DNA from 3 places in the Bacillus sp. TCT6 genome. Region 2 is predicted to be linked to each of the others. Evidence: riboswitches for the same ligand, from Rfam matches in the RefSeq annotation. Region 2 holds a riboswitch; each other region holds the start of a gene.
What was found. Region 2 has a riboswitch for lysine ahead of AC0ONG_RS13790 (amino acid permease). Riboswitches for the same ligand answer to the same signal wherever they lie in the genome.

Region 1 (3,218 bases), 2.1 Mb from region 2:
ACTTATCTGCTGCAAAACTTGCACCAGCATTAATTATGGGTAATGCTGTTATTTTCAAACCAGCAACTCAAGGTGCAATTAGTGGTATTAAAATGGTTGAAGCACTTCATAAAGCTGGCCTTCCAAAAGGTCTTGTAAACGTAGCTACAGGACGCGGTTCTGTCATTGGTGACTACTTAGTAGAACACGAAGGCATCAATATGGTATCGTTCACAGGCGGTACGAACACAGGTAAACATTTAGCGAAAAAAGCTTCAATGATTCCACTTGTATTAGAACTTGGTGGTAAAGATCCTGGTATCGTTCGTGAAGATGCTGACTTACAAGATGCTGCAAACCATATCGTAAGCGGTGCATTCTCTTACTCTGGTCAACGTTGTACAGCTATTAAACGTGTACTTGTACACGAAAACGTAGCCGACGAGCTTGTTAGCTTATTAAAAGCGCAAGTAGCTGAACTATCAGTTGGATCTCCAGAACAAGACAGCACAATCGTTCCATTAATCGACGACAAGTCTGCTGACTTCGTTCAAGGCTTAGTTGACGATGCTGTTGAAAAAGGTGCTACAATCGTTATCGGTAACAAACGTGAGCGTAACTTAATTTACCCAACATTAATCGACCACGTAACAGAAGAAATGAAAGTTGCTTGGGAAGAGCCATTCGGCCCAATCCTTCCAATCATCCGTGTTTCTTCAGATGAGCAAGCAATTGAGATTGCTAACAAATCAGAGTTCGGTCTGCAAGCAAGTGTCTTCACAAAAGACATTAACAAAGCATTTGCAATTGCTAACAAAATCGAAACTGGTTCTGTTCAAATTAACGGACGCACAGAGCGCGGCCCTGACCACTTCCCATTCATTGGTGTAAAAGGTTCAGGTATGGGCGCACAAGGTATTCGTAAGAGCCTTGAGTCTATGACACGTGAAAAAGTAACAGTATTAAACTTAGTTTAATTTTATATGTAGAAGCTGATCTAGTTTAGATCGGCTTCTTTTTATATCAAATAATTATTCATTCCTAATCACAAACTCTTCTCTATAATCTGATTATTACTATATCCATTGACGTATAAAAATTCATTTGTTACTCTTAAAGACGTTAATTTAATATTTAAATCCTCATTCGTATCTCGGTGAGGTAGAGGTTGCAATCATTAAGAGTATCATTTCAGGAGATGTAGTGGCATTGATGAAGGAATGAGAAAGGAATGGTTGCCGAAGTAAGTCGTGTCCACCATGCACGCTTGCTGGGTCTGCATTTAATAAGTGCAGAACTGTCACAAACGTTTCGTTTGTGGAGAGCTATCGAGAGGTATGTCGTGGGTTTCTTATAAGATAGAAAGCATGTAGCGGCAGATTACGTGCTTTTTTTGTTTTGTTTGGGACTTCTCTTCCTGACTCAGGAAGACATACATATCTCCTCGCTTGACTTGGTTATACTAACTTTGGAGGTATTTTTCTATGCAACAAAAAAAATGGGGCTTTTGGGTACTAACAGCTTTCGTTGTCGGTAACATGGTTGGCGCTGGTATTTTCATGGTGCCAAGTACGTTGGCACAAACAGCAAGCCCACTCGGTGTCACTTTAGCTTGGTTAACTACAGGGTTTGGTGTTTTAATGCTAGCTCTTGTTTTCGGTAATTTAGCAATTCGTCGTCCTGATTTAACGACAGGGCCACAAAGTCATGCATATGCTTTATTCTCAACACCAAAAAAGAAAAAAATGGCTGGTTTCAGTATGGTATGGGGATATTGGGTTGCAAACTGGGCAAGTAACGTTGCCATCATTACATCATTTGCGGGATATTTATCACTCTTCTTCCCAATTATGAAAGATACGCGACTACTATTTTCAATCGGCTCGTTTAACGTAGAAGTCGGAAAACTAATTACATTTACGATTTGTTCCATCTTACTTTGGGGAACTCATATTATATTAACAAATGGTGTAAGCGGAGCTGGAAAGCTAAACTTCTTAGCAACAACAACGAAAGTAACTGGATTCCTTTTATTCATCGTCGTTACGTTATTTGCATTCGAAGCTTCTAAGTTTGGACAATGGTACACGCCGATGATTGATAAATCAGGTGTATCACATGGTCTTCTTTCACAAGTAAATTTAGCTGCTCTTACAACGCTTTGGGCGTTTATCGGAATTGAATCAGCCGTTCTTTTATCAAACCGTGCTGTTTCCCCAAAAACGGTAAAACGTGCAACAGTTGCGGGATTACTTATTACAGTTGCGATTTACTTAGGAATTACAATTTTAACAATGGGTGTACTTCATGTTGATAAATTACAAGCTTCGGAACGTCCATTAGCAGATGCACTAAACGCTGCAATGGGTCATGGCGGCGGGAAACTTATGGCATTACTTGCTCTTACTTCCCTGTTCGGTTCTATCTTAGGCTGGATTTTATTAAGCTCAGAAGTACCATATCAAGCAGCAAAAGAAGGTTTCTTCCCTTCCTTCTTCACGAAAACCAATAAAAAAGGAAGTCCAATTTACTCATTACGATTAACAAACATTATGTCGCAAGTTTTCCTATTCTCAACATTATCAGGAACCATTGCGGAAGCTTATACATTCGTTATTACCGTATCAACATTGGCCTACCTCATTCCATATCTCGTTTCACCAATCTTCCAGTTAAAACTAGTCGCAACTGGTGAAACATATAAAAATGAAATGCGGGCAAGAATTACAGATGGTATAGTCGCAATGATCGCACTTTGCTACGCACTATGGGTTATTAAAACCGGCGCATCCGATATAAAAACGTTCCTTCTCGGAATTGGTTTATTCGTAATTGGATTTGCTTTCTATCCATTAATGAATCGTGATCAGAAAAAAAATAACGAAAAGAAAAACGGGCAAGTTGCATAACGCAATTTGCTCGTTTTTTCTTTTGTAAAACATATATAATAGAACAAAGAGGTGAAAAACATGTCAATCGAATCGCTATGGAGCAGTCGCTTCCAACAACATATTCAAAATATCATTACATACTTTGCACGTATGATTAACGGTTTACTATATAGCTTTATCTTTATTTCATGCGTTGGTGCATATTATTATGCTCAGTTTCTAAAAGCATCTCCTTCTAAAGGAATATCTTTAATAATTATAACGATTGTACTTACGTTCATTATAACGAGATGCCCTATCCGTACATTTATTCAAAAACCTGATGCTGTCTATTTGCTTGCATTAGAA
Region 2 (3,218 bases):
AATAAAAATTTTAACGGAACATATTTACCCATTTTTTCACCTCGGTGGTCAAATGAAAACAATTTTTATTTTTTAATCGACAATCCATAAACTAAAGTCTCACTCGGAGTCGTAATACTAAAACCTGTCGTCTTATAATCAAGTTTCACTGTATCACCAGTGTATTCTTTCGTGAATGAATCCATTTGTACGATAAGCTCTACATCTTCATATACAACATCATCTGCGTTATATGTATCCCAAATTAAATCGACATCAACGAAAATACTACAAGAGTTCGTCATTGTTCCTCTAATGCGAACGATCTTTTTATCTTCACGTTCTAATCTACGTATAGCTGCTTTTGCTTCATCAGTAATACGAATGTTCATTGTATCCCAACCTTTATTTATATTTCCTTTATTATTGCAAAAACAGGAGCAATAATAAAGGAAAGAGGTTTGCAACAAAAAACGAGCAAACAAATTTGTTTGCTCGTTTCACTTTATTTTAGTTCACATTTATCAAGTGGAATCACTTTTGTTTTTTTCGTAAATTTATAACCTAACCATAGTACTAAGAAGAGTGGTAAACCGATGTAAGAAACGAGTACACCGTTCCAATCAATTGCTTCACCCATAAATGCGCCGTAGTTTTGTCCTAAAATTACGATGATACAAAGTGTAAATGCGAAGATTGGACCGAATGGGAACCATTTTGCTCTATATGGTAAGTCTTTTAAATCTTTTCCTTGTGCGATATATGCTTTACGGAAACGGTAATGACTAATTGCAATTCCGACCCATGCGATAAAACCAGACATTCCAGATGCGTTTAATAACCAAATGTATACAACACCGTCACCGAATAAAGAAGCAATGAAAGCAATACTACCAACAATTGACGTTACGATTAATGCGTTAACAGGTACACCGCGGCTATCTAATTTACCAAGAAACTTTGGTGCTTTTCCTTGGCGAGCTAAATCCCAAAGCATACGAGTTGATGCATACATACCAGAGTTACCAGCAGATAGTACAGCAGTTAAAATAACAGCGTTCATAACAGAAGCAGCAAAGGCAACGCCCGCTTTTTCAAAAATAAGTGTAAACGGACTTACTGTTACATCACTTGCAGCAAGGCTTTCAGTTGTATAAGGAATTAGTAAACCGATAACGAGAATCGCAAGGATATAGAATAAAAGAATACGCCAAAAGATTGAACGAATTGCTTTTGGGATATTACGTTCTGGATCAGATGTTTCACCAGCAGCTACTCCTAATAATTCAGTTCCTTGGAAGGAGAAACCAGCTGCCATAAATACACCGATAATTGCCATGATACCGCCGTTAAATGGTGCATCTGCAACTGTGAAGTTTTTAAATCCAACAGTTTCGCCGCCCATAATTCCGAAAATCATCATGAAACCAACAATTAAAAAGATAATAATAGTAACTACTTTAATAAGTGCGAACCAATATTCAGATTCACCAAACCCTTTAACAGATAAATAGTTTAAAAGGAAAATAATAGCTAAACATAATCCACTCCAAATAAGAGAAGGAGTATCTGGGAACCAAAATTTCATAATTAATGTTACAGCTGCAAGTTCAGCAGCAATCGTAATTGCCCAGTTATACCAATAGTTCCATCCAAGTGCAAAGCCAAGTGATGGATCAACAAATTTTGTTGCATACGTACTAAAAGATCCAGTAACAGGCATGTAAGCTGCAAGTTCAGCTAAGCTTGTCATTAAAAAATAAACCATAATTCCAATTGCGGCGTATGCAATTAATGCGCCACCAGGTCCAGCTGTATGGATGACACCACCGCTGGCAAGAAATAGTCCGGTACCAATTGTACCACCGAGAGAAATCATCGTAAGGTGACGAGATTTTAATCCGCGTTTTAATTCACCTTGTCCTTGTGTAGTTTGCGTTTTAGAGGTAGATTGATTTGTTGCGCTATTCATGTTCAACACTCCTTTTCTTGTAGGTTAGGAAGGAGCGGGGGAGAAAAATACAAAAAACCGCCAAAGGAATTTGGCGGAACGTTTCACAAATAACCACCCCATCATACCCTTCCGTTAAGATAGCACCCCACGTTTACACGGTAATTTGTAAACGTGACAGTTCTGTTCCTTTCGGAGACAGCCCCAGCTCATATTTCCAGAGAAGAAATATAAACTTCGGCAACCTTTCCTTTCAAACGGAGTTGGTGACATTCTCTGTGTCTCGTCCGTTTTACTCATAAAAGTCGCAACCTCTACCTCATCGGATTGATGAGGATTTGATATATTGCTAAGATTTTTAATATATGGCAATTGTAATGACTTTCTGAATATATTGCAAGATATTTTGTTAGGAAAAGTCAAAAAATATCGGTTATTGTATAGGAAACGCTTGCAAAACTCCACCCGAACCTATTATTATGTAGCAATAAGCAAAGAAAAAATTGTTATACAAATGTTTCGCAAAAAATATTGAAAAACCCTCTAAATAAAAAGAAAATTCAGAAAAATATAATTCGACATTCATGATAAAGTCATATTATTTGTTATAATTAGAGTAACGTTTAAGTAAAAAGGGGAAATCAATATGAAATTAGAAACAGAAAGGCTCTATATAGTGCCGTGTACAGAAGAGAGGATTCAAATTGCTAACGAGCAAGGATACAATAGCGGTCCGCATATTGTAGGGCATGTAAAGAATGTAAAACAAGATGCAGCTATATTACCATGGGGCGCGTGGTATGTTCTTCGGAAAGAAGATGATAGCGTTTTAGGTGATATTGGGTTTAAAGGGAAACCAAACGAGAATCAAACAGTAGAAATTGGCTATGGATTTATTGAGAAATATTGGAATCAGGGCTATGCAACAGAAGCTGTAAGAGAACTAATCGATTGGGCTTTCAAAACAGGAGAGGTAGAAACAATAATTGCAGAGACAATCCTAGATAACTATAGTTCGATTCGTGTTTTAGAAAAGTTACATATGAAGAGAGTAAATGCTACAGAAACGATGATTAATTGGAAAATAGAAAAATAAAAAATACCGCTCGAAGTATATCGGGCGGTATTTTTATCGTTATGGTAGCATTTGTTTTTGATCATTCGGATATCCGGCTGTCGATGCGTTAGAACGCTTGGAATGATTGCGAACAGCAATGAAAATAGAAATAATAACGACAAGACCAACTGCCACGTAAGAAAGTGAAATAATAGTTGGATCCACTTTAAA
Region 3 (3,218 bases), 1.2 Mb from region 2:
GCTTGGTAAATCGAAACTATTTATATAACCGACAATTGATAACCCCATTAAAAGAACATTTAATGTAATCGGATTAAACGGTCCTGTAAAGCTTGCGATATTCGTAAATCCTGCCGCTAACGTTAAAACTAGTAATACAATAATATGCAGTATAAATAATTTTCGTTTTGTTAGTGGCAACAGCCATACGACACCGAAAATTATTTCTAACCCCCCAATTATTTTAAGTATACATACACTACTTTCATTTGAACCGATTAATAAAGAAAGCATCTTTACTTCTTCTGAATGAGTAAACAGTAGTTTTGGCACTATCCCTTGATATATCCATACAAAAGCAAATAAAGAACATACGAGCCAATACGTCATTGTTCTTCTAATTAGTAACCTAGGATGAAGCCCCTTTTCTAACCATAATTTTAAGGCATCAAAACTCCAAGCAGTCGCCCAACCTAATAACGGACGAAAAATATAGGAATCTATTACATTTCCTATACGACCAAATCTTGTATCATAATCATATTGTGTCTCAAAATGGATGTATTCTTTATTGGGCGTATACTTCCAATAACCACGTCCTATTTGAATAAGAGATAATGTATTATCCGTCCAAAATTTTAAAGAAGAAATTCTTTCACCAGTTTCTTTTCTTATTTCACCTATTGATTCCCCTTCTCCAACTATTTCAAGCCCAAATCCAATCTTTGTTTTATACAAAAACTTCTGTGGTTCTCCTTCTTTTTTCTCTAAATACGAAATTTCAGTAAAGCGAGCATCCCACTCTGTATGTATATCTGGTTCTTGCGTATATTCCCATAATTTTTCCATCGTCGTGTTCATTTTTGTCGCAACATAAATAGGCTGTTTCCTTTTCATTCTCCCCACCTCCTATGCACTATAAGTTTAATGTACATGCAATGAATTTATTTTGCTACATTTTTCACAAACTTCCTCATAAAAAAGAAAGAATTTTTAAAATATATATAAAACACTTGATTCCACGAAAAATTTAAATTATTATAAAACAAATGTTACCAACAACTTCATAAATCAAACACTCTCGCCTAAAACGTGAGATAGAGGTTGCGATACTTATGAGTATTCTAATGGAGACACAGAGATGTCTATGAACTTAGATGAAAGGAAGTATTGCCGAAATTGATAAATTTCTCTGCATTTATCAATTGGGGCTGTTTTCGAATAGAAACAGAACTGTCATATGTACAGACGTGTACGTATGAAGAGCTATCTACAAAAAAGAGATATCATTTTTTTATGATATTCCTTTTTTGGCGGTTTTTTTATTAGCTCCGTTTTCTGTTTCCCTTTTCCTGTAACAGCACCATCCTCACTTATTTGAGATGGTGTTTTTTGTTTGTCTTTCTGGTAACTACAGGAGTATTGGGATTTATATATTTCCTAATCTATTCTTAAAAATAGACGAAAGAAGGAATTTGTAATGGAAACAATTGTTCAAAAATTTGGTGGCACTTCTGTCGGAAGCGTCGAACGCATTCAACATGTAGCAAATTTAATTATTGAAGAATATGAACGAGGTCATAGCATTGTCTCTGTCGTTTCAGCAATGGGAAAAAGCACAGATGAACTTGTCGCACTCGCTAACGCTATCACAGAAAATCCAAGTAAACGTGAAATGGATATGCTTCTATCTACAGGAGAACAAGTAACTATTTCATTATTAACAATGGCACTGCAAGCAAAAGGCTATCATGCAATTTCATTAACAGGGTGGCAAGCAGGTATTACGACAGAATCTGTACATAGTAGTGCACGGATTACTGACATTCATACAGATCGTATTCAATCTTATCTTGCTGAAGGCACGATTGTTATCGTAGCTGGTTTCCAAGGTATAAGTGTAGAAAATGAAATTACAACGCTTGGCCGTGGTGGTTCTGATACGACTGCTGTCGCACTAGCCGCTGCACTTAAAGCAAAAAAATGTGATATTTATACGGATGTGACAGGCGTATATACGACGGACCCACGAGTTGTAAAAGATGCTTACAAATTAGATGAAATTTCTTATGACGAAATGTTAGAGCTTGCTAATCTCGGTGCTGGCGTATTACACCCGCGCGCTGTTGAGTTTGCTAAAAATCATAACGTAGTTTTAGAAGTTCGCTCAAGTATGGAACAAGAAAACGGAACAATTGTAAAAGGAGAATGTAACATGGAACAACAATCAATCGTTAAAGGTATTGCATTTGAGGATAACATTACACGTGTCACAATTAAAGGACTAGAACAAGGCTCGCTTTCAACAGTTTTCTCTACATTAGCAGCAGCACACATTAATGTAGATATCATCATTCAAAGTATTACAAATGAAGGAACTGTACATCTCTCCTTCTCCATTCACTCGAATGATTTAAGAGAAACTTTAAAAGTTTTGGAACAAAATCAAGAAACTCTTCACTACGAATCTGTAGAACATGAAAATCACTTAGCAAAAGTATCAATCGTAGGATCTGGCATGGTATCTAACCCTGGTGTCGCTGCAAATATGTTCACTACTTTAAAAGAAGAAAATATTCATATCAAAATGGTAAGTACATCAGAAATTAAAGTGTCTGTCGTTATTGACCGCCTTCATTTAGTAACAGGTGTTGAGGCGTTGCATCAATCATTTATGGCGAAAATTGAGCCTTTAGTGCAAATGAGCTAATTTGATATTTTCAGTAACGCTTATAAAAAAATCATATTAATCTACTTCCTTCCTATTAAATAAAATGCTGTTCGTTAACAAGATGCTATATGACATATAAAAAAACACCTTGTCACCTTTTCATATACTATGACAAGGTGTTTTTGACTGAAAGGAATTTGTAACTACTTAGTAGTATAATTATGAGGATGATTAAATAATAAACTTTTATACATAAGGAGATAAGACTATGGCAAAAAACAAATTACTACGAATGGACAATGTCAGCATCGTTGTAGAATCCCTTGATAACGCAATCTCTTTCTTCGAGGAGATTGGCTTGAACCTCGAAGGGCGAGCCACTGTCGAAGGTGAATGGGCTGGTCGCGTAACTGGACTCGGCTCTCAGTGCGTAGAGATTGCTATGATGGTCACTCCAGATGGCCACAGCCGAATTGAACTTTCGCGATTTCTCACCCCACCTACTGTATCAGATCACCGAAATACTCCTGTAAACGCCCTCGGTTATCTACGCGTCATGTTCACCGTT

Region 1: another riboswitch for lysine. It lies ahead of AC0ONG_RS02885 (amino acid permease); the one in region 2 lies ahead of AC0ONG_RS13790 (amino acid permease).
Region 3: another riboswitch for lysine. It lies ahead of AC0ONG_RS07485 (aspartate kinase); the one in region 2 lies ahead of AC0ONG_RS13790 (amino acid permease).

The regions. Positions count from the first base shown of each region.
Region 1 covers NZ_JBVYHX010000001.1:582,947-586,164, reverse strand. Annotated here, with positions in the region: gene gapN (NADP-dependent glyceraldehyde-3-phosphate dehydrogenase) at 1-956, shown strand, start outside; lysine riboswitch at 1,134-1,315, shown strand; gene AC0ONG_RS02885 (amino acid permease) at 1,464-2,888, shown strand; gene AC0ONG_RS02880 (ABC transporter permease) at 2,949-3,218, shown strand, end outside.
Region 2 covers NZ_JBVYHX010000001.1:2,689,531-2,692,748, reverse strand. Annotated here, with positions in the region: partial or broken gene AC0ONG_RS13800 (hypothetical protein) at 1-32, opposite strand, end outside; gene AC0ONG_RS13795 (iron-sulfur cluster biosynthesis family protein) at 66-371, opposite strand; gene AC0ONG_RS13790 (amino acid permease) at 485-1,951, opposite strand; lysine riboswitch at 2,064-2,255, opposite strand; gene AC0ONG_RS13785 (GNAT family N-acetyltransferase) at 2,577-3,026, shown strand; gene AC0ONG_RS13780 (sulfite exporter TauE/SafE family protein) at 3,066-3,218, opposite strand, start outside.
Region 3 covers NZ_JBVYHX010000001.1:1,459,416-1,462,633, reverse strand. Annotated here, with positions in the region: gene AC0ONG_RS07490 (DoxX-like family protein) at 1-876, opposite strand, end outside; lysine riboswitch at 1,070-1,256, shown strand; gene AC0ONG_RS07485 (aspartate kinase) at 1,460-2,689, shown strand; gene AC0ONG_RS07480 (VOC family protein) at 2,919-3,218, shown strand, end outside.